DNA from 4 places in the Bradyrhizobium sp. USDA 4474 genome. Region 4 is predicted to be linked to each of the others. Evidence: riboswitches for the same ligand, from Rfam matches in the RefSeq annotation. Region 4 holds a riboswitch; each other region holds the start of a gene.
The links. A riboswitch is a leader RNA that binds a small molecule or an ion and turns the genes downstream of it on or off. The one in region 4 is predicted to bind cobalamin.
Positions count from the first base shown of each region.

Region 1: it holds a riboswitch for cobalamin, as region 4 does, so the genes downstream of both, ACVW16_RS30855 (TonB-dependent receptor domain-containing protein) here and ACVW16_RS24140 (hypothetical protein) in region 4, are expected to answer to the same signal.
Region 2: it holds a riboswitch for cobalamin, as region 4 does, so the genes downstream of both, ACVW16_RS30775 (DUF1636 family protein) here and ACVW16_RS24140 (hypothetical protein) in region 4, are expected to answer to the same signal.
Region 3: it holds a riboswitch for cobalamin, as region 4 does, so the genes downstream of both, metE (5-methyltetrahydropteroyltriglutamate--homocysteine S-methyltransferase) here and ACVW16_RS24140 (hypothetical protein) in region 4, are expected to answer to the same signal.

Region 1 covers NZ_JBSRZJ010000002.1:6,235,420-6,240,961, forward strand. The annotation lists gene cobF (precorrin-6A synthase (deacetylating)) at 1-276, shown strand, start outside; gene cobT (nicotinate-nucleotide--dimethylbenzimidazole phosphoribosyltransferase) at 287-1,339, shown strand; gene ACVW16_RS30850 (histidine phosphatase family protein) at 1,332-1,904, opposite strand; cobalamin riboswitch at 1,978-2,180, shown strand; gene ACVW16_RS30855 (TonB-dependent receptor domain-containing protein) at 2,297-4,645, shown strand; gene ACVW16_RS30860 (PepSY domain-containing protein) at 4,658-5,542, shown strand, end outside.
Region 2 covers NZ_JBSRZJ010000002.1:6,219,407-6,224,948, forward strand. The annotation lists gene cobD (threonine-phosphate decarboxylase CobD) at 1-76, shown strand, start outside; gene ACVW16_RS30765 (cobyric acid synthase) at 65-1,498, opposite strand; gene cobO (cob(I)yrinic acid a,c-diamide adenosyltransferase) at 1,519-2,202, opposite strand; cobalamin riboswitch at 2,243-2,461, shown strand; gene ACVW16_RS30775 (DUF1636 family protein) at 2,558-2,932, shown strand; gene cobW (cobalamin biosynthesis protein CobW) at 2,929-3,963, shown strand; gene cobN (cobaltochelatase subunit CobN) at 3,963-5,542, shown strand, end outside.
Region 3 covers NZ_JBSRZJ010000002.1:5,019,910-5,025,451, reverse strand. The annotation lists gene metE (5-methyltetrahydropteroyltriglutamate--homocysteine S-methyltransferase) at 1-1,793, opposite strand, end outside; cobalamin riboswitch at 1,893-2,094, opposite strand; gene ACVW16_RS25305 (hypothetical protein) at 2,710-2,964, shown strand; gene ACVW16_RS25300 (thermonuclease family protein) at 4,568-5,320, shown strand; gene ACVW16_RS25295 (carbonic anhydrase) at 5,329-5,542, shown strand, end outside.
Region 4 covers NZ_JBSRZJ010000002.1:4,722,746-4,728,287, forward strand. The annotation lists gene ACVW16_RS24125 (tetratricopeptide repeat protein) at 1-194, opposite strand, end outside; partial or broken gene ACVW16_RS24130 (type II and III secretion system protein family protein) at 683-1,463, opposite strand; gene ACVW16_RS24135 (hypothetical protein) at 1,965-2,153, opposite strand; cobalamin riboswitch at 2,771-2,966, shown strand; gene ACVW16_RS24140 (hypothetical protein) at 2,945-3,277, shown strand; gene ACVW16_RS24145 (DUF3892 domain-containing protein) at 4,116-4,400, opposite strand; gene ACVW16_RS24150 (hypothetical protein) at 5,529-5,542, opposite strand, start outside.

The sequences.
Region 1 (5,542 bases), 1.5 Mb from region 4:
CCCTTTCTGGTCACGACGGGACGGCGCCTGCGCGAAGGCGGCTGGCCTGAAGGCGTCGATACGGTCGTTGTGATGCTCGACGGCGGCACCGCGTTCCAGTCGCTCGATCCTGACAGAATTCAAATCTGGTGGGGTGCCTATCTCGGCATGGCCGATCAGATCATCATGTCCGGCGCGCTGGCCGATATTGGTCCGCGCATCGTGGCGGCGCGGCAGGATGCGCGCGAGCGGCACGGCTGGATCATGGACTGTTATATTCTCAAACGCAGGCCATAAGCGAGGCAGCATGCTCCCTGAATGGATCACTCAAAACTGCCCTGAGCCATCAGCTGTTCATCGCGATGCGGCGATCGCGCGGCAGGCGCAACTGACAAAGCCGACGGGCGCGCTCGGCCGACTCGAGCAGCTCGCGATCGAGCTTGGCGGTCTGCAAGCGACCGAACGCCCCCGCGCGGCACGCGTGCCGATCATCATCTTCGCCGGCGATCACGGCATTGTCGCCCAGGGCGTGTCGGCCTATCCGCAGGCCGTCACCATTGCGATGATGGCGAATTTTGCCTCGGGCGGCGCTGCGATCTCGGTGCTGGCACGCGAGCTCGGCTCGACGCTTGAAGTTGTTGACGCGGGAACGCTGGCGCAAGAGCCGATGCCAGATATCGTCACGGACAAGCCGCGTCACGGCACGCGGGATTTCAGCATTGAGCCTGCGCTCACGCTCGCCGAGCTGGCATTCGCCTTCGAGGCCGGTCAGCGCGCAGTCACGCGAGCGAAGGCCAATCAACCCGATCTCCTGATCTTCGGCGAGATGGGTATCGGCAACACCACGACGTCTGCGGCGATCGCCGCAGGCCTGCTCGGCATCAGCGCCGAAGAGATCGCAGGCCACGGCACCGGCGTCGATGCGGCGGGGCGCGTGCACAAGGCGCGCGTGATCGATGCCGCGATCGCGCGTCATGGCGTGGCCGGCGCGGCGCCCGAAAAAATCCTGTGCGCCGTGGGCGGTTTCGAGATCGCGGCCATATCCGGGGCCATCATCGCGGCCGCGCAAGCGCGAATTCCCGTGCTGATCGACGGGTTCATCGTCTCGGTAGCGGCGCTCGCGGCGGTGCGGCTGAACCCGTCGTGCCAGCCGTTCCTGCTGCCGTCACACCAGTCGGCGGAACAGGGGCATCGGCTGGTGCTGCGCGCGCTGAACGTGCAGCCGCTGATCAGCCTCGATCTCCGGCTCGGCGAGGGGTCGGGCGCCGCGATCGCCCTGCCGCTGGTGCGTTCGGCCTGCGCGCTGCACAATGACATGGCGACGTTCGCGCAGGCCAATGTGCCGGACAGAGCTAGCTGACTTGCCGATTGACTGACACAACCCGCCATCCGGTCGCGAGCCGGTCGATCCGGGTCAGTGACAGCGGATCGATCACGAAGCGCAAGGCTGCTTGCGGCGGGAGATCGAGGGCGATGCAGAGGGCGGCGCGGATGGTGCCGGAATGCACGACGAGCGTTGCGGGGCCGGCACCTATCGGCGCAAGCCCGAGCCGGACGCGCGCGACCTGATCCTCAAAACTCTCTCCACCTGGTGGCCGTCGGCGTGCCGGATCACTCCAGAACTGCGCATAGGTTTCGCCCCCGCTGGCTGCGAGCTCGTCATGCCGGCGGCCGGTCCAGCCGCCAAAATCCTGCTCGCCGAATTCGGGCATCAGTTCAGGCTCAAGCCCCAGCGCCCGCGCCGTCTCGACCGTGCGGCGCGCCGGGCTGGCATAGCTCGCCGCATTCGGCGGCAGAAGACGGCGCAGCGCCTCGAGCTGCGCGCGATCGTCGAGATCGGCCGGAGCGTCGGCCGCATGGATGGTCCCCGCGACACCGTCGACGCGGGCATGGCGTATCAGCCAAAGGAAGGTCTCGCCTTCCATGCAGATCTCCCAGGGAAGCTCGCCGCCGCGGCAATATCGCCGCATCCGGCACATTGACTCTGTCTTCGCCGTAATCCTAGATGGCGGTGACGGTTTCCCCGAAAGGGGATGAAAAGGGAATGCGGTGCGGGGACGTTGCCCCCAATGCCGCAGCTGCCCCCGCAACTGTAAGCGGTGAATCCTTCGTCGAAAAGCCACTGGGTCCTCGGTCCCGGGAAGGCGACGAAGCGGTCACGACCCGCGAGCCAGGAGACCTGCCGTCAGCCGTGGTCACACGCGAAGATGTCGGTCGGGGAGTACAGACATTCGGCTTCATCGGAAGGCTGACAGCCTGATGGTGGGACCTTGGTTCGCGGTGACGTGCCACTGACGTCACACCGAGGTCCAGGACCGTGTCTTCCATCCGTATTGTACGACCACGCCGCCTTCTGCTGGCGTCCGCCGCTCTCACATCTTTCGCTACCATCGACATGACGGCTGCCCTGGCGCAGCAGGCCCGCGAGCCCCTGCCGCCCGTGGAGGTGTCGCCGCCGCAATCGCGCAAGCAGGCCAAACCCAATGGCCAAAGTGCAGAGAGCGCGCGCCGTAGGGCCGTGCGGCGACCCTCGACCGCGTCGACCGCGTCCAAGCCGGTCGTGCCGAATTCCGCAGCGCCAACGCCACTCAACAGCAACGCGGTCGCGGAGAGCGCTTCGCGCCTCGGCCTGACGGTGCGCGAGACGCCGGCAACCGTCGAGGTCATCCGCGCCGAGACCATCCGCGAGCAGGGCTACCGCACCGTCTCCGACGTCGCGCAAGGCGCGGTCGGGGTCACTGCCGGAGACAATCCGGCCGAGCCGTCCGCGTTCTCGATGCGCGGCTTCACCAACAGCCAGATCAACACGCTCTACAACGGCATCAAGATCGGTCCGCAGAACATGACCTCGCGGATCATGGACACGGCCAATCTCGAAGCCGTGGAAATCCTCAAAGGTCCGGCCTCGCTGATGTCGGGCGAGGGCGCCGCAGGCGGCGCCATCAATTTCGTGAGCAAGCAGCCGCGCACGGGGCAGATCCAGAACGAAGCAGACTTTTCGTTCGATTCCTTGAATTCCTTCCGTACGCATTACGGTTCCGGGGGTAGCACCAACGTGCAGGGTCTGGACTACCGTTTCGACGTCAGCCGGTCCTCGCTCAACGGCTTTGCCGACGACACCAATACCAAGACACTCGACGTCTCCGGCCAGCTCAATGACCGCATCTCCGACAGCCTCAAGGTCTGGGGGGCGATCGAGTATCGCGAGGACCGTTCAAAAGCCTATTGGGGCGCGCCGCTGGTGTCGGCGGCCTTCAGCGGTTCGCACGCGACGAGCGGCATCGTCTCCGGCAGCTATTTCAACAGAACCGACCTTGGGGCCGTCACCATCGATGACCGTACCTTCAATACGAACTACAATGTCCTCGACAATAGAAACGTTGCGCAGGAAGTGTGGCTGCGCGGCGGTTTCGAGCTGAAGCTGGCGCCCGACCTGACGCTGAAGAGCCAAGCCTACGGCTATGACGCCGAGCGCAGCTGGTTCAACAACGAGATCGAGGCGTTCAATTCCACAAACAACCAGGTCTATCGCGAGCGCTTCTATGTCGCGCACAGCCAGCGCCTCGTCGGCAACATCACTGATCTGGTCTGGGACGCCAACATCGCGGGTTTCGACAACCGCATGGTCACGACGCTGTCGTCGAGCTACCTCGACTTCGTCCGGCCGGGCGCGGCAAACTTCCCGAACGATTTTGTCTCGCTGGTCGATCCCGACCGCGGCCTCTACGGCTTACTCACGACGCAGCAGCAGACAGCGCGGATCGACAACGAGGCGCTGTCGTTCGAGGACCGGCTGAAGCTGACGCGGACCTTCTCGCTCATCGGCGGCCTGCGCGTCGAGCATATCGGGCTCGATCGCAACTCGACCGACGTCAACGGCCTGGAGAAGGCGAGCTTCCCGTTCACAAAGGACTGGGCGCCCGTCACCGGTCGCATCGGCTACACCTGGGAAGCCGTTCCCGGCCTGACCTTTTTCAGCCAGTACGCCACCGGTGCCGACATCTCGGCCAACAACATCTTCTTGCTCGCGCCGACCCAGAATCTGGATCTGACCACCGCGCGCACCTACGAGACCGGTGTCAAGCACGTGTTTTGGGACAACAGGGCGGAGTGGTCGTTCTCGGCCTACGACATCCTGCGCAAGAATGTCTATGCGGCGGCCGGCGGCATGACGCTCAACATCGCGGGGCGGCAGGAGTCCAAGGGCGTCGAGCTCGCCGGATCGATCCGCCCAATCGAGCCTTTGCGTCTCTGGGGCAACGTCGCCTATGTCGATGCGCGCTATGCCGATTATGATTTTGCCGGCGGCTCGTTCTCCGGCAACACGCCGCCGAATGTGCCGCGCGTCGTCGCCAATGCGGGCGCATCCTGGCGCTTCGCGACGCCGTGGCCCGTGGAGCTCGGCATCGTCGGCCGCCATGTCGGCGACCGCTACAACAGCGATGCCAACGCCGTGACCATGAATGCCTACACGGTCGGCGATCTCTACGCCTTCGTCGACGTCCCCAAGACGGTCTTCTTTGCCGTCGACCAGGCTCGCCTGGCCTTCCGGGTCCGCAACTTCACCGACAGGCGCTATGCGATCTGGGGTGACCCGTTCTATCCCGACCAGGTCCTGCTGGGCGCGCCGCGAACCTACGAAATCTCCGCGGCTTTCAAATGGTAGGGCGCTGACCGCATGATGGGCGCGATCGTGCTCTTGCACCGCTGGCTCGGGATCGCATTCTGCCTCCTGTTCGCGATGTGGTTCGCGAGCGGGATCGTGATGCACTTCGTTCCGTTTCCGTCGCTGACGGAAGCGGAGCGGTTTGCAGGCCTGGCGCCGGTCGAGCGCACAGGGCCGATCATGGCGATTGCCGACGCGGTGGCCGCCAGCGGGATCGCCGAGGCCACGCGCGTTCGCCTGATCCAGCGCAGCGACGGGCCGGTCTATGTCGTATCAGGGCCGTCGCATCTGCGCGCAGTCCGCGCATCCGATGGGGCCGATGCATCGGTGGAATCTGCGGACCTCGCGCTCGCTATCGCCAGGGATCACGCCCGCAGCCGCGGGCTCGATGCTGTTCACGCCGTGGTTGTCGCACGCGCCGATTACGATCAATGGAGCGTGCCGAACGGCCTTGACCGGCACCGGCCTCTGTTCCGCATCACGCTCGGCGATGCTGCCGGAACCGAAGTGTATGTCTCCTCGCGCGCGGGCGAGGTCGTGCTGGATACGACGCGCGGCGAGCGTGGCTGGAATCTTGTCGGCAGCGTGCTGCACTGGATCTATCCCACGGTGCTCCGCAGCAACTGGGCGCTGTGGGACCAGATGGTCTCGTCGATGTCGCTGATGGCCCTGATCGCGGCGATGTCCGGGGCGGTACTCGGAATTCTCAGGATCCGAATTCACAGGGACAGAACTCACGGGCGCCTGATCCCTTCGCCTTATCGCGGATGGCACGCCCTGCATCACGTCGTCGGTCTCCTATCGACCGTTTTCCTGTTGACCTGGATCTTCAGCGGCTGGCTCTCGATGGATCACGGCCGGCTGTTCTCGCGTGGGCACTTGACCGCAGCCGAAGTC
Region 2 (5,542 bases), 1.5 Mb from region 4:
TCGGACCTGGTTGCGCCTCGGTCTTCCGGGCGTCGAGTCCGAATGGATGCGCCTCGCCGGAGCCTTAGCGCGCTAGCGCGAGCAGGCCTTCGACGCCGAGATGCCTTTCGATGTGATCGGCCAACGCATCGAGCGCGCTCTCGACCCGGGCGCCATACGGGTCCTCACCCGCGGGAATGTCGAGCCCTGCAAGGAATGCCTTGCGAAAGGCGTCCGACGTGAACAGGCCATGCAGATAGCTGCCTTGCACGCGCCCATCGCGCGAGATCGCGCCTTCGAGCTCGCCATTCAGCTTGGCGAATGGACGCGCACGATCAGCCCCGTCGGTACGGCCGATGTGGATTTCGTAAGCGTGGATCGGTTGATCGGTCGCCGCGTGCACAGCCGCGACCCGTGTCAGCGTCTTCTGCGGGCTCATCACCGTTTCCACATCCAACAGCCCGAGGCCCGGCGTGTCGCCCGCGGGTCCTTCGATGCCGTCGGGATCAGCAACGCTGCGTCCGAGCATCTGGTAGCCGCCGCAGAGGCCGAGCACATGGCCACCCCTGCGGTGATGCGCGAGCAGGTCGATGTCCCAGCCCTGCGCGCGCAGGAACGCGAGGTCGCCACGCGTGGACTTCGAGCCGGGGATGATGACGAGACGCACGTCGCCCGGTATCGCTTCGCCCGGACGCACCATCACGAGATCGACTGAAGGCTCGAGCTTCAGCGGATCGAGATCATCGAAATTGGCGATCCGCGACAATGCGAGGCAGGCGATCTTGCGCTGGCCCGGCTTGCGGGCATCGCTTAGGCCCAGCGCATCTTCGGCCGGCAACTCGCCGGCCCGTGCGAACCACGGCAGTACGCCAAAGCCGCGCCAGGCGGTCCTTTGCTCGATCAGTCTGTAGCCGTCATCGAACAGCGTGGGATCGCCGCGGAACTTGTTGATGACAAAGCCCTGGACCATCGCGGCATCATCAGGTTCGATGACCGTCTTGATGCCGACGAGCTGGGCGATGACGCCGCCACGGTCGATGTCGCCGACCAGCACCACGGGCACGCCGGCCTTGCGGGCAAAACCCATATTGGCGATGTCGGCCTTGCGCAGGTTCACCTCGGCCGGGCTGCCGGCGCCTTCGACCAGCACCAGATCGCTGCGCGCCTTCAACCGCTCAAAGCTCTCCAGCACCGCGCCCATCAGCTGTGGCTTCATCGCCGCATAGTCGCGCGCGCGCGCGGTTGCGATGCGCTTGCCATGCACGATGACTTGCGCGCCGACATCGGTCTCGGGTTTCAGCAGCACCGGGTTCATGTCCGTGTGCGGCTCGACGCCCGCGGCGAGCGCCTGCAGCGCCTGGGCGCGGCCGATCTCGCCGCCATCGACGGTGACGGCGGCATTGTTGGACATGTTCTGCGGCTTGAACGGGAGCACGCGCAAGCCGCGCCGCGTAAACGCACGCGCGAGGCCGGCGACGATGAGCGATTTGCCCACGTCCGAACCGGCCCCCTGGATCATCAGCGCGCGTGCCGTCACGTTCAGAACTCGACGCCGGCCTGCGCCTTGATGCCGGAGCGGAACGGATGCTTCACCAGCGTCATCTCGGTAACGAGGTCGGCGATCTCGATCAGCTCGTCCTTGGCGTTGCGCCCGGTGAGCACGACATGCGTCATCGGCGGCTTCGACGTCTTGAGGAAATCGACGATTTCGCCGATGTCGAGATAATCGTAGCGCAGCGCGATGTTGATCTCATCGAGCACGACCATGCGCAGATTGGAATCGAGAATCAGCTCCTTTGCCTTCTCCCAGCCGGCGCGCGCAGCCGCGATGTCGCGCGCGCGGTCCTGCGTCTCCCAGGTGAAGCCTTCGCCCATGGCGTGGAACTGGCACAGTTCGCCGAAATGGCCGGTGAGCAGGCGTCGTTCGCCGGTATCCCAGGCGCCCTTGATGAACTGCACGACCGCGCAGGGGAAGCCATGAGCGACGCAGCGCACGATCATGCCGAAGGCGGAGGACGACTTGCCCTTCCCGGCGCCGGTGTGGACGATGATGAGCCCCTTTTCGCCGCTCTTGGTCGCCATGATCCTGTCGCGGGCGACCTTGATCTTCGCCATTTTTGCGGCGTGCTTCGCCTCGTTCTTCGCGTCTGTCTTGGCGTGGGTCTTGGCGTGGGTCTTGGCGTCGGTTTCGTCGGCCGTTTGGCTATCCGGTTCAGGCGTCATCTGACAGGGTCCTTCGGCTTGACAAGAGGCGGCCGGGGGCAAATGGTGGCCCGGCGTTGGTTCCTGTCCTATGACAGGCGAAGAGGGAATGCGATAGGGTCCGAATCGGCAAGATTGGGTCCAAAATGCAGCCGCCCCCGCGACCGTGACCGGAGAGATGCCCAAAGCCACTGAACCCCCAGGGGATCGGGAAGGCGGGGATCGAAGGGCAAAGCCCTGCTCCGCAAGCCGGGAGACCTGCCAGCGCGGACGATTTTTGGACCGGCGGACGGGGTGTTCCGCGACGGGGAAACGAGCCTTCGCAAGAACGGTTCGTGGGCCTCTTCGCCTCCGGCTGATACTTCTGGAAGAGGCGATGACCGTCACACTGCATGTCTGCATCACCTGTCGCGCCGGCCAGACGCTCGGCGAAGGCGAGGTTACGCCCGGCAAGCGTCTGCATGGCGCGATCCTCGAGGCCGGTGTTCCCGACGGTGTCAAACTGGTTCCCGTCGAATGCCTCTCTGCCTGTAGCCAGGGTTGCTCGGTCGCGCTCAGCGCGCCCGGCCGCTGGTCCTATGTCTACGGCCGGCTCTCGGATGCCAACGCGCAGGACGTCGTTGCCGGCGCCGCCGCGTATGCCGCCGCGCCAGATGGCCTCGTGCCCTGGCGCAGCCGGCCTGAAATCTTCCGCAAGCAATCGCTTGCCCGCATTCCCCCCATTGTCGCGTTGCCGGAGGCCGCCGAATGAACTCGCTCGCAAAAGTCCCGGTGACCGTCGTCACCGGCTTTCTCGGCTCCGGCAAGACGACGTTGATCCAGCATCTGCTCGGAAATCCCGGCGGCAAGAAGCTCGCCGTGCTGGTCAACGAGTTCGGCAGCGAGGGGGTCGACGGCGAGATCCTGAAGTCCTGCGCCGACGAGAACTGTCCGGAAGAGAACATCGTCGAGCTAGCCAATGGCTGCATCTGCTGCACCGTTGCCGACGATTTCATTCCGACCATGGAGAAGTTGCTCGCTCGCCCTGTGAAGCCCGATCACATCCTGATCGAGACCTCGGGCCTGGCATTGCCGAAACCGCTGCTGAAGGCATTCGACTGGCCCGAGATCCGCTCGCGCATCACCGTGGACGGTGTGATCGCGCTCGCCGATGCCGAGGCTGTCGCCGCCGGCCGTTTTGCACCGGACCCGGATGCCGTCGAAGCGCAACGCGCGGCCGACGGGAATCTCGATCACGAGACGCCGCTGTCGGAGGTGTTCGAGGATCAGATCGCCTGCGCCGACATCGTGCTGCTCACCAAGGCCGATCTTGCGGGTGCTGCGGGCATTGAAGCCGCCAAGGCCGCGATCACCGCCGAGATGCCGCGCCGCGTGCCGATGCTGCCCATTACCGATGGTGCGATCGACGCACGCGTCATCCTTGGCCTTGGCGCCGCCGCCGAGAACGATCTCGCCGCGCGTCCCTCGCATCACGACGGCGAGGAGGAGCACGAGCACGACGATTTCGCCTCTCTCGTGATCGATCTCCCTGAGATTGCTGACGTCGATGCGTTGCTCGCATCGGTCCAGAAGCTGGCGCGCGAGCAGAACGTGCTGCGCGCCAAGGGCTATATCGCGGTCGCGGGCAAGCCGATGCGGCTGCTGCTGCAAGCGGTCGGCGAGCGCGTGCGCCACCAGTTCGACAGGCCCTGGGGCGCAGGTCTCAGGCAATCAAAGCTCGTCGTGATCGGCGAGCACGGCGATATCGACGAGGCTGCGATCAAGGCGGGATTGGGAGTCTGATGCACGTCGTCTTCCGCGAGAGCCGCGGTCTGGAGGAGACCGCGACGCCAAGGGACATCGGCCAGGACCCGGCCGATCTCGTGGTGCTCTCGTTCTCGGATTCCGACCTTGCCGCCTTTGCAGCGGGCTGGCGGCGTGGCCGTGACAGCCTGCCGTCGTTGCGGCTCGCCAATCTCGCGGAACTACGTCATCCGCTCTCGGTCGACACCTATATCGAGCGCACGCTGTCGCAGGCGCGTGGCATTCTGGTGCGCTTGATTGGAGGCGAGTCTTATTGGCCCTACGGGCTCGCGGCACTCCAGCAACTGGCAAAAGATCGCAATATCGTGCTCGCCGTGCTGCCGGCCGATGGCCGCGACGATATCAGGCTCGACGCTTATTCGACTTTGCCGGTCTCGACGCTGCGCCGGCTCAAGGTGCTGTGCGACACCGGCGGTCCCGTTGCGGCGCAGGCGGCGATTGCGCAGCTTGCGCTGGCCTCGGGTCTCTATGCCGGGCCCGTCGTCGGCGAAATGACCGTGCCCGAGATGGGCTTTTACGATTCCGCGCGAGGCGTGATCGCCGCCGTCCCGAGCGGGGGGAAGCCGTCCGCGCTGGTGACGTTCTATCGCTCTTACCTCACTGCCGCGGACACTGGGCCGATCGACGCGTTGATCGCTGCGCTGCGCGAGAAGGGGTTTGACGCCTATGGCGTGTTCGTCACCTCGCTGAAGGCCGCGGGCGTCGCTGACTGGCTGCGAGACCATCTCGCCAGGAATCCTCCTGCCGCGATCGTCAATGCGACGGCGTTCTCGGCGAGGGGCGACGACGGCACGACGCCGTTCGATGCCGCGCCGTGCCCCGTGTTCCAGGTCGCGCTCTCATCGGCGCAGCGCGAGGACTGGACGGAGTCGCTGCGCGGCCTGTCGCCCGGCGATCTCGCGATGCATGTGGTGCTGCCGGAGGTCGACGGCCGCCTGTTTGCGGGCGTGGCGAGTTTCAAATCGGCCGGGATGCGCGATCCCGATCTGCAGTTCTCGCATCTGGCTCATCGGCCGGATGAGGAGCGCGTGAGGGCCGTTGCGGCACGTGTTGCGGCCTGGCATCGCCTGGCCGAGAAGCCCGCTGCGGAGAAGCAGCTGGCGATCGTGCTCTCGAACTATCCGGGACGACCGCACCAGATCGCGCATGCGGTTGGTCTCGATGCGCTGGCCTCGGTGGAAGCCTTGGCGTCTGATCTTGCCGATGGTGGCTTCAACCTTTCGCCCGTCGGAGCGCTTGGCGAGACGCTGATCAAGCAAAAATTGACGTGGAGCGTTGCCGACTATCGCGCGGCGCTTTCGCGCCTGCCGCAAGCCTTGCAGGACGATCTCGCGCGAGCCTGGGGCGCGCCGGAGAACGATCCGAGCTGCCGTGACGGCGCCTTCCACTTCGCTGCGATCCCGTGCGGCCGATCGATCATCGCAGTCCAGCCCGAGCGCGGCGATGCGGCTACGCGCGATTCCGACTATCACGATCTCGCCCGCACACCGCGCCATGCCTATGTCGCGTTCCATCTCTGGCTCCGCGGGCAGGGGATTGATGCCGTCGTGCATATGGG
Region 3 (5,542 bases), 300 kb from region 4:
TGACGGCAGACCTCACTTCTAGGAAGATCATCGCGAACAAACGACCAATTCAGGATTGTCACCGGTCCGGTCAACATCGCCTTCATTGGCTTGCTCGTTAGTGACTGCGCGTAGCGCCACCATTCTACGGTGATCGGCTTCGGCCGCACTACATCGCCAAACAGGATCGGGGGACGAACGCAGCGCGAGCCATAGGACTGCACCCATCCATTGCTGGTCGATGCGAAGCCTGCGAGTTTTTCGCTAAAGTACTGCACCATGTCATTGCGCTCAAATTCGCCGTGCACAAGGACATCAAGCCCAATGTCTTCCTGCCAACGTACAGCGCGGGCTATCTCCTCCTTAAGAAACCTGTCATATTGTTCGTCGCTCATCGTGCCTTTCGCATGCGCCGCACGAGCACCTCGGACCTCAGCCGTCTGTGGAAATGATCCGATCGTCGTCGTAGGGAACGCTGGTAGTCCGAAGCGCACCCTTTGAATCTCGGAACGACGGGCAAATGGGCTCGTTCGCCGGCGCATCTTCTGGTCGATCGCCCTCATCCGGGCAGCAACATTCGCATCATGGATCTTCGGCGAACTCCGGCGGGCAGTCACAGCGCATTCCGACTCGGCAAGAGCTTGCCCGACATTCCGGTCGCCAGCGAGTGCCCGCGCCAGGATCGCAAGCTCACGCATCTTCTGAACCGAGAAGGCGAGCCAGCTCTTGACGTCGGAAGTGAGCCCGGTCTCTAGTTCAGCATCGACTGGTACGTGAAGCAACGAGCAGGATGGAGCTAGCTGTACACGGTGTTTACCGAGCTTCGCGATCGCGGGCTCTAGCCTCTGGCGTAGCGACGACAAGTTCGACCTCCATACATTCCTGCCGTCGATGACACCGAGCGACAAGACGAGATCAGCTCGCCCGTCAGCAATGATCTGCTCCAATAACTCCGGCGATCGAACCAGATCGACGTGCAGGCCGGACACTGGCAGGCTCAAGGCAGTATCCAGATTGTCGCCTAGTGCGCCGAAATAGCTGGCAACCAAGATTTTGATAGCCGGTCCCTCCTTTGCCAACCGGTTATAGGCATGTAGCAAGGATTTTCGCGCCGCCTCGTCCAGATCAAGGACCAGGCTGGGCTCGTCAAACTGAACCCATCTTGCCCCTCGTTTGGCCAATTCATGAAGAACCTCGATATAGACCGGAATCAGATCATCCAACAGGGAGAGGGGCTGGAACGAGTTATCGGCACTCTTGCCGAGCTTTAGGAATGTGACCGGTCCGATAAGAACGGGGCGGGTTTGAAAGCCCAGACCCTTTGCTTCCTCATATTCTTCAATGGGTTTGCGAGAGCACAGCCTGAACGCCTGTCCCTTGTGAAACTCTGGAACCATGTAGTGGTAATTGGTGTCGAACCACTTGGTCATCTCCTGCGCTGGCGCGCCAGATCCTCGTAGGCCGTGACCGACACTCGGGTCGAGGTCGTCGCATTGCGATCCGCGGGCCATGGCGAAGTACGTCGCAAGGGAAACGGATTCTCCCTTCGAATCGTAGATCTCCGGGATCGCGCCAACCATGACACTTGTATCGAGCACTTGATCATACAGCGAGAAGTCATTCGACGGAATGATAGTGACGCCGATAGAGCTCTGACGAGCCCAGTTCGCTGCGCGCAGGCCGGATGCGTCCTCTTGCAACTGCTGTTCGCTTATCCTACCGGCCCAATACCTTTCGAGAGCGAATTTCAGTTCACGGCGTGGACCGATGCGTGGCGTTCCGAGCGTAGCAACGGGAAGAGAGAGAAGAGACATAGCTTAACCCCTGTTGGGGACAAGGCCATGGCGGACGCAGGCAGTCGAAGTCGCGCATGCGACAGCTGCTTGGCGCACCACCGAGACACCCCGCCCGTGGACCAATATTTTGCCGGGGCAGGTCTCCTGGCTTGCAGGTCGTCGCTGCTGTCCGGCCTTCCCGAAGCCGTGGAGGCTTCAGTGACATCGTTGGACAGTGGCTCGCCGCTCACAGTTGCGGGGGCAGCGCCGGCATTGCACCGGCTTCCCTCTTAGCTCCGGATCGAACACGCCCCGGAGAACCTCGACGACCTGGATTATCGGTAGGAGACCTTTCCCGTCAACCTCTCAGATTGTGTACCAAGCTAGTCTGCGACATCTGGTAAGCGAATGACCGTTGACCGGCGAATGACTGTGCGTCTCAACGATTAACCGCCACCCGGAAACATTGGCTGGTCAGAGATCGCGTGTCAGAAAGTCTCGAGTGAGCATCGGTAGCTGCCATGGGATGCCTCTGCACGCTATGGCGATGGCAGGGACAAAGGCAGCGTTCGCGGCGAGGACTACCGCCATTTCGAGCAGATGCAGCGTTCGACGCGGCTTCGTTTCAGCGTTCGCCCAGCAGCTGCACCGGGCAGCGGCTTCTTTGCTAAAGGATCCGCATCGATAGCGGAGGTTTTTTCGGCGCACTCGGGCACCACACGCGGCGCGCCGATTGATCGCCTGCCAGCCAGACTTCAACGTCGGCGGCTAACTCGGCTTCGTGTCGCTGGCCGGCATGTAGGTCAACGAAGAAGGCGATCGTGAAGCACACCGTTCAATGGTGGCAGCGGCACTCCAAGCCGGGATCAGATTTCCATCCGAGGCGCTCGCTTCTTCTACTGCGGGACAAGGGGGTCCAAGCTGCGGCCGATGCGCCGAATGGAAGCATCGAAACATGCGCACGTCGGAAAGGCGACAAGAACACACAAAATCGATGCGTATTTTCGCCCATTGCCTGGCACGAAGAATGCAATCCGTCGGCATGCCCAGACTGCTGCTGCTGGGCATGCCAGCTCAGCCAATTGGAATGCTGTCGCTGACAGGGAAGTTAGCGCCGCGTGACATAGGCAACGGCGTCGAACAGCCTTATCGCGTCGTCGCTAACTTCTTGCCTCTCGCTCAGAGCAAGTTCAAGTCACCTGCTGCCTAAGTCTCTGGATGGGAGACGCCGAGGTTATGAAGAGACTGTTTGCAAGACCCCTGCTATATCTGTGGCTAGGTGCATCTCTAATCTGCCTCGCCTGGCCGGCCGCCACGAGCAGCCGTATCCGGTCGGTCGACAGCCCCCTTATCGAGAGATTCAAGTCGGCTTGGCGGGCGCAAGATGGTGAAACGGTAGAACAAATCATCTCCAATGTCTCGAAGGTGGCACAGTTCGTCCCCCAAATGTGGGGCGTCGCTGAACTTGGCGGAGACGACTTTGTTTTCGTTTCGTGGACCAGGCACCAACACAACAAATCGGACGAACACTACGTTATCACCTGGAAAGTCGGGCTCGATGGTACAATTGAACTTGCGTCAACCTACGCGCAGCCGATGGAATTAGGCTGGCACGCGCTCGCACTCTCGTTGATCGCCAGTGAAGTCGCAGATGGCGAAAGGAACGCAAACCTTCGCTTTCTACACGATCTGTCGAACTTCAATTTTGTGACTACCCCCCAAGGTCGGCTCGGCGATGTTCTTCGGAAAGGCCGATGCACTATCGTTGAAGCTGTGGTAGATTACTTACCGAAGCCCAATCACAAGCCGACCCAGAAAGGTGATCTGTGGCGCGTTCTCCTATTAGTAAACTGTAATATCCAAGGACCACGTTATTTTACACACAACGGGGTCATCACTTTCGAGAAGAGCGAAGTAAAAGATTGGGGAGCCACAGTCCAGCTTTGCCAAGCATATCGCGAAATTCCCTCCTGGGTCCTGGTTTCAGCGCACCGAACCAGAGGAAGAGAAAGAGGAAGAGTAGGCGAGCCCCTCATTGAACGGTCCCGCGCCCTGCAACTGCGACAGCTCAGTCGCCTCTCCCGGAGCTTTCGGCTCGTCGTACTTTGGGCAGCATGATTTCGCGATCTTTCTGACAGGCGCAGAGCGCGAGGGCCCGTCGTAGTTTGCGAGATGCCTGCTTCCCGGCGAACCAGCTGTCATGCATTTTTCAATGCGTGCGCCGGTGGATAAGCTTCCGTCCAAGGCCGGTCCGGCGTACTCCGCGCATCGCCAATTGAGTGCCCACGCAGTAGCGTCCGCACAGCGAGGTGGAGCGACACTCAGCGGTGGCTGAGACGATACCTGGGAGAACGTCACCCGGGGTCGGCCCTGTTAGCCGTGGCCTGCGACGGCTCATCCCCGAGCCCTCGTCGAAACCGTCGTCCACGTACTGTTTTCTGATGACTTCGTCATCAACGATAGCGACGTTGCTGCTCCTCCGTACCCAACCGCTGGCGCCGGAGGTCCAGACTCGCTCACCATTTGCAAGACTAAGCGCAGCATTCCGAGGCTCGGGATTGTTCAACATCGCGAGTTCGCCGCTTAGAGGCGAGGATCTCCAGCTCAAGTCGAGAAGTATCGTACGCTTTCAGTGAGGAAGACGTCGATGCTCGTATTCGCTGCGCGCGCAGCGGATGAAATCACTTGATCCTTACGTGGCGTCAGGTCGTAGGTTCGAACTCACGACAAGCTGTCATAGAGCACACTTCTACCGCTTGTGGCGGAACGCCGGATATAACGCGATCAAACAGCCTAATCTATCGGCAGTGAGCATGGATCAGGAGCGAAAGGATATTGTCGGGATGATGCGCCGCGGAACAATGTTCGCATTACTCGCACTCATTACATCTCCGGTGTGCGCGGCGACGCTCAGCGGTGTTCCGCGCATCCTCGACGGGAACACGATTGAGATCGAGCAAACCACCATTCGGCTGTCTGGAATCGAAGCTCCTGAGACCGATCAGATTTGCCTCGACGCCCGAGGCCGAAAGTGGGCCTGTGGCGTAGCCGCTCGCGACGAGCTTATCAAGCACGCGAATGGGCGAACGTGGGATTGTCAGACTCAACGACTTGATGAGCAACGGCGCGCCCTAGGCAATTGCTTGATCGAAGGCGAGGATGTGAATGCTTGGATGGTGCGCTCAGGCTGGGCGCTATCGGCTGGTGCAGCTCAACATAGCTACGTGATCTATGAGTTGGTGGCGAGCACAAATTATGCAGGGCTCTGGTCCGGGGCGTTCATCGCGCCCTGGGACTGGCGTAACCGCAACAGGGCCACAATTATCGTGGGTGGAAACTCGGTTCCGGTAGACGCTCAGGAACTTTTGCTAGGATCCATCCTGCTGTCTGAACCGCCGTCCCCCGAGTGCCTGATAAAGGGAACCCATCGCAGCGGCGAGCGCATTTATCTCATGCCGCTGCAACCTGGATATGAACAAATCGACATGACGAACAAGCGAGGCGAACGCTGGCTCTGTAGCGAAGCGGAAGCCCGAGCCACCGGCTGGCATAAGGCCGCGCGATGAGGCGACACATGCACGAAGACCATTCTCTAAACATGGACTCCCTAACCAAGTTCGCGCGTTCGCGCCGGGCGCTGTTGTTGTTCGGTGTTTCGACAGTATTTCTCGGACTCGGCAGCAACATTGTCGATGTGGAGGACGCAAGGGGACAGCCAAAGCCAGACAACGTGCTCGCGCCGGATGCTGCTCTGCAGCGGCTGCTGAAGGGAAACGATCGGTATGTGC
Region 4 (5,542 bases):
CGAACGGTCTCGCCGCCAAGCCGGATCGCCTGCGCATAAGCCTGATCGGCCAGATCGGCGGTCGGTTCCTGCACAGGGTCCCCGCCCGGCGGCTCTATGAGAACCACGACTGCGGCGTCCCTCAGTGTCTGTTTACACCCGCCAAGGACTATTCCCAACCAGCAACAAGTTAGAACTAAGATGATGCGCCGCATAAGCGTTGTCCCCCGGCTCAGCGGCCTTATGGAAATATCGTCGCTAAATTACTCAACCCAACGCCCCATCGTCCTTTACCTGCCAGCTGGTGTTCCGCCGACCGGCATCGACACGCCGGTTGACGAACCTGCCCCCAATCCCTCGATGTTAAGGTTCTGCGTCGGCGTTGTCCGCACACCCATTTGCCTGGTCGCATCGCTAATGTCGGGAAGCTGATCCACCGGCTGTTGCGTTTTGCCATAGCGTGTGACCGCGGCACCAACGCACGAGCGTCGTAAGCGATCCTGCGGTCGCCGACGTATCGCGGCCAGGGATGGATCGTGTGCATGACGGCATTGACCTGCTTGGCATCGCCCGCGGTCATCGTGATGGTGTTCGAACGCTGGAAGTAGCGATCCACCTCGTCATGACCGGCGAGGCCATAACATCCGCCGAGCAGGAGCGGCGCGAGCAGAGCCAGATACCTGATGGTCATCTCTCGCTTGCTTTAGTTGAGGGTTTTCACGACCGGCTGGTCGGCAACAGTAGCGGCCGGCGCCGGAAGGGGCGCCCTGACCTCGGGAGCGATGATGTGCCCGTACGGACCCTTCACTTCACCACCGGAATTGACGTAATCGTTGTAGCGCTTGCGGACTTCCATCTGACCAATTGAGGAAGAAATCGACGTCGTTTGCCGGAAGTCGGGAGTCGAGCGGCGATGCCTATTGCTGGCCGGGTGCCGCCGGCGCAACCAGGCGCGGCGTGACGATGATGACCAGATCGGTTTCCTCCTGCTGGTACGATTTGCTGCTGAACAAGGTCCCGATCACGGGCACCGAGCCGATCCAGGGAAGTTGCGAAACGTCCTGGCGATTGCGAGTCTGCAGCAGGCCGGCGATGGCGAAACTCTGGCCGTCGCGCCGTTCGACCGTCGTGCGTGCATCGCGGCGGGTAGGGGTGGAACGGTCGTCCCCTGGATCGTCACTGCATTGGCGAAATCAAGTTCACTGACCGACGGCTCGATCCGAAGGTTGATCACGCTGCGCGAGAGCACGGTGGCGACGAAGCACAACTCGACACCGAACTTCTTGAAGTCGATTGTGAGGGCTGGAAAGCCGTTCGTCGTTTGGGTCGGGATCGGGACGGGAAACTCGCCGCCGGCAAGGAAGCGGGCGGCATCGCCGGAAAGCGTGGTCAAGTTCGGTTTCGCCAAGCTGCGAGCCAATCTTTTGGTTCCCAAATGCAGAGATCAGCACGTCCACCGAGCCGCCGCCGGCGGTCCTAATAAGGCGACCTCACGTTGCGCAACATCGCTGGCGCGCTGGGGGTCGAGTGTTTCCACGCGCGAGGTTTTCTGCGACAAGGGCGAATGCCTGACGCGCGTCGGCAAATCCCTTGTTGCGAGCGACATGCTGCATCTAACGAGATCGGGTTCGGAATTCCCGGTTTCGTCGATCGTCTCAAAGCTGGGTGTCGAATAGGATGACGCTGCGGTCCAATTGACGGGGTCGGCGCAAATCAGCTGTCAATCGGGCTATGCCGACCGCGTCGAGCTTCTCGCGGATCATTTGATTAGATGCGCCGGCATTGCGGCAGTCTGCCCTGACAGGGCGGGCACATTGCCGCGGACGACCGCTTCGGGCTGTTCCCGAATTGCCGTTTGCTGGCCCGCCCGGCAACCGGGCGAAGGTCGCGGCGCTGCGGGTGTGCTCGGTCGTCCCTCGGACTGCCGCCATACTGAGAGCCGGGTTCAGGAAGAACTGCCTATTGCTGAGCGCCGCCTCACAGCGTCAGATGTTGGCTGTTCGCTTGAACCACTTCCTTGGTAGGCCAATGTAGTAGCCGCGCCTGCGAAGCTCTAGCCCGGATCTATTGAGCGTATCGCAAATGGATTTCACAGGCGTGCCGGCATCAACAAGCTTGCGCAGCAGTTCGTCTTCTCGTTTGGTCCAGCGAGGAGAGCCGAGAGTCAATTTCAATCCAACCTCTTAGCCCACACTTCGTCACACTCTAATCTGTTCACATGAATTTCGCCATCCTAAAATTTCGCATTCCAGAACACGACCTAAAATCGTAGAAAAAGCTTGGGCCTCCGGCGCCTTGTCTGTCCCAGTTATCGCGTCGGCCTCAAGAAAGGAATGGCAGGCGAGGCGCTCCTTCGAAAGCTATACGTTGGCATAGACGAAGCTCCCGGATCCTCTGCCAACGAGATTTCGGAGCCACTAGGATTCAGCCAGACTTGTAGGACAACCTGTGAGATGGCCGTGCGGCCGAGGAGTTAACCCCGCTAGACCGGATACTTGACCCGCGATGAGCGGCCCCAGCCGCAACTATGTCGGCAGCTACATCAGGACGTCGAAGTGGGGAGCTATCGGCTATCGCCGCGATGGGCTAACGCTAGAATTAGTCCGCCGCGCGGCCACCACGCGCCCAGCCGAGAAGAACTCCGCCATTCTCAAGGGGGGACAAATTCGCAAGCAAGTTTGCACATTGCCCGCATCACGTGCGAAGAAAGCAAGACGTCCGTTCCCCGGCCCAACAGCGTTGGATGTGGGGAGCAATCAAACGCTCCCAGCATAGCAGCACACGTGCTCTGTTTTGGCCTTGCAGTTCCATTCCCGCATCTCGTAGGATGGAAGCTAAGAGGGAACCCGGTGCGCCGGCGACGGCTATTCCGAGGCTGCCCCCGCAACTGTAAGCGGCGAGCGGTTGTCATCGTGGCGCGGTGACGCGCACTGTCCGTGACGACATCGTCGACGTCGCCAAGACCATGGTGAAGCTGGAGGAGAACTTCGTCGACCTCGCCTTCGGCCTCGGCAAGATCGAGGGCATGCGAGCTGAGCAGATCCACGCCTACGTCCGCTATGTCGCCGACTGGCGACTGACCCAGCTGCGGATTGCCCCGGTCTTCGGCTTCTTCGAGGCCAAGGAGGGCGGATTCACCCAGCTCAAGGCGCATCCATTGCCGTGGCTTGTCGAGATTCTCAATGGTGTCGAGCACGCCTATTTCTTCGAGCAGCGCGCCACGGAGTACTCCAAGGCGGCAAGCCGCGGCAGCTGGGACGGCGAAAACGGGGTGTGGGCGGCTTTCGGCCGTATCTAGCCCATCTTTATTGATGAAGGGCCTGTGGGTGGCTGGCGAGGCGAGTGTGGTTTGACCCGCTGATGGGACGTGAGATTCGGTTGCTGAGACCAATTCTGCGCTGACATCATCGAGGCAACCACACCGGCCATGGGCGACGATACGATTCTGCCCTTCCTGTTTCCAGCGGTCGGGCGCAAGACGATCACAGCCGCCTTTGATGGTGGGCGGCTGTTTTCAGCGGCTATGATGTGGAGGGCTCCACGACCCGAACCCGCTCGAATGCGACAGGCGACTAAAGGACTCCTCGTTCTGTGGATTCATAGCACCCGAAGGATCATTGAAATCCCTTGGCTGCCTTCAAAAGCGCCCCGAGCTTATCCGGCGGCGTCCCGACCATCGACCGCGCCTCCGGCCGGTCGAACATAAGGCGATCAGGCCAGCCTAGCTGTCCTCTCACCGATGACTTTTCTAGTGAGCGCCTCGTGGCCAACCGAATAACCCTTGAGATAGATGTCCTCAGTAATTGTCAACACGAAGCTATTGCCCGAGCAGTCGTGTGCTTGACGCTCGCAGCCATCATAGGCTCGTCTGTATTGTTCTCGACGGCAAGCGGCTCACACGGGCCGCTTTTCGTTTTATGGATGGCCGCGCAGTCTCGTCAGCTTTTGGTCAGCCAGCGCGGATACGGAGCCCCGGAGTTAGCGGGACGTGGCAGGGACAGCGCGATGGCACCAGAACGGTCAGCGCCGAGTCACGTGCCGCTAGCTTCTATGGTAGTGCGGGCGGGGCAGGGACAGCGTCCTGTCATGCCCCAAGCCAACAGGCGCCGAGTCTCGCCCGCACTGCCTGCGATCCCTCACGGACACTCAGGGAGCGAGAGGAGATTGTCCGGTTGAATTCCATCCACTGTTGTCTTGATGTACTTGTGTCGGCCGTCGGTCGCGACGATGACCTCGACAGTGATGCCTGATTCTTCGACGTAGAACTCCCACTCGCGGCTTTCGATATCTCCAATAGTCTTCGCGACGGATAGCCTCCATCGCGTTCCGTCTGAATTCAGCCCGCCGACAAATTTGATTCTCTCATGTGCGTTTCGCCTGTCAGACGTGTTTATGCAACGAATGCGCACGCGTTTTGCCATGCGGGGTCTCCCGTCTCTGCAGGCTGTCGGACCAGCTTAGAGATTGCCTGACGACGTGGGGCCGACCGGTTCTGGTAGTTGTGCCAGGGCTTTTCCTGATGAATGTATCGTACCGTCGGCTTCTTCCGCTGCTGTGAGGCTGGCTGTGTCGAAGTTGGCGGTGCGTTGCAGGGACAGCGCTCTGCCTCCAACGGCTCGGGCGCCGAGTCACGTTGCCGCTAACTTCGACTGCGGATGATCCAAGCAGGCGGTGATCACCAGGGGCGAGGACCCTCGGGAGCGTAAGTCAACGCACCCGCTGCCACTGGCTGATTTTGTCCGGTATGCCCAGGTTTGATGGGTCTCCGGCCGAAGGCCAAGAGCATGTCTCGTTCGCCAAGTCTTCGGCCGCGGAGGCTGGCGAAGCATACCGCCCCAATGTCTCATCACCGAGCGTGACCGTAAAATCCTCCCCAGTGGGAACGATCTGAGCCACCCCAGCGTGAGTTTTGTAGAACCATTTCACCATCTGCGACCCTTCCATGAACGTGCTGTGGTTTCACGTCCGAATGTACCTCGACGGCGCTGAGCATGCTCGCACCACCTTACATTCTCGTCCCCACCAATTCTGATAGGCGCCCCGGTTACTTGTCCGCGCTATTATCTGGTGGCGCCAGGGAGAACGTGACCCTCTCAGGAGCAAGGTGGCCGGCCTTGCCGTTCCAAGGGGGAGGGCTGGCCACCGATGTTAGGGGTGCGTGGCAGGGACACCACGGGGCCAACGGATGCACTCATTCGAGCAGCACATCACCCCACTGCGGTCGCAAGCGCTTGCGGTGCTTGCAGCCAGTCAGGCCCGTGCGGCCGATCAGTCTCTGAGCCAAGCAGATCGCCAAGTCGCGACGTTTAATGCCAGGGAGGCTGAGGCAATGGTAGACATACTCGATTGCGTGAAGCCCAATCTCGGGCCGAAGGAGGCACGGAAGATCGCTGCACGCATACGCGATCTTCTAGGGGGCGCGCGTGAGCACCAACCGGTTCGGGTGGGACCCCTGTGAGACTTTCGCCAGCGTCGCGCCCGCGCTGCTTGCCGGTGCTGGCGCAACATGCGGGCGTCCGAGCCGCCGGCGCGAGTAGGAAAGTGACCAGCTATCCTCTGTAGC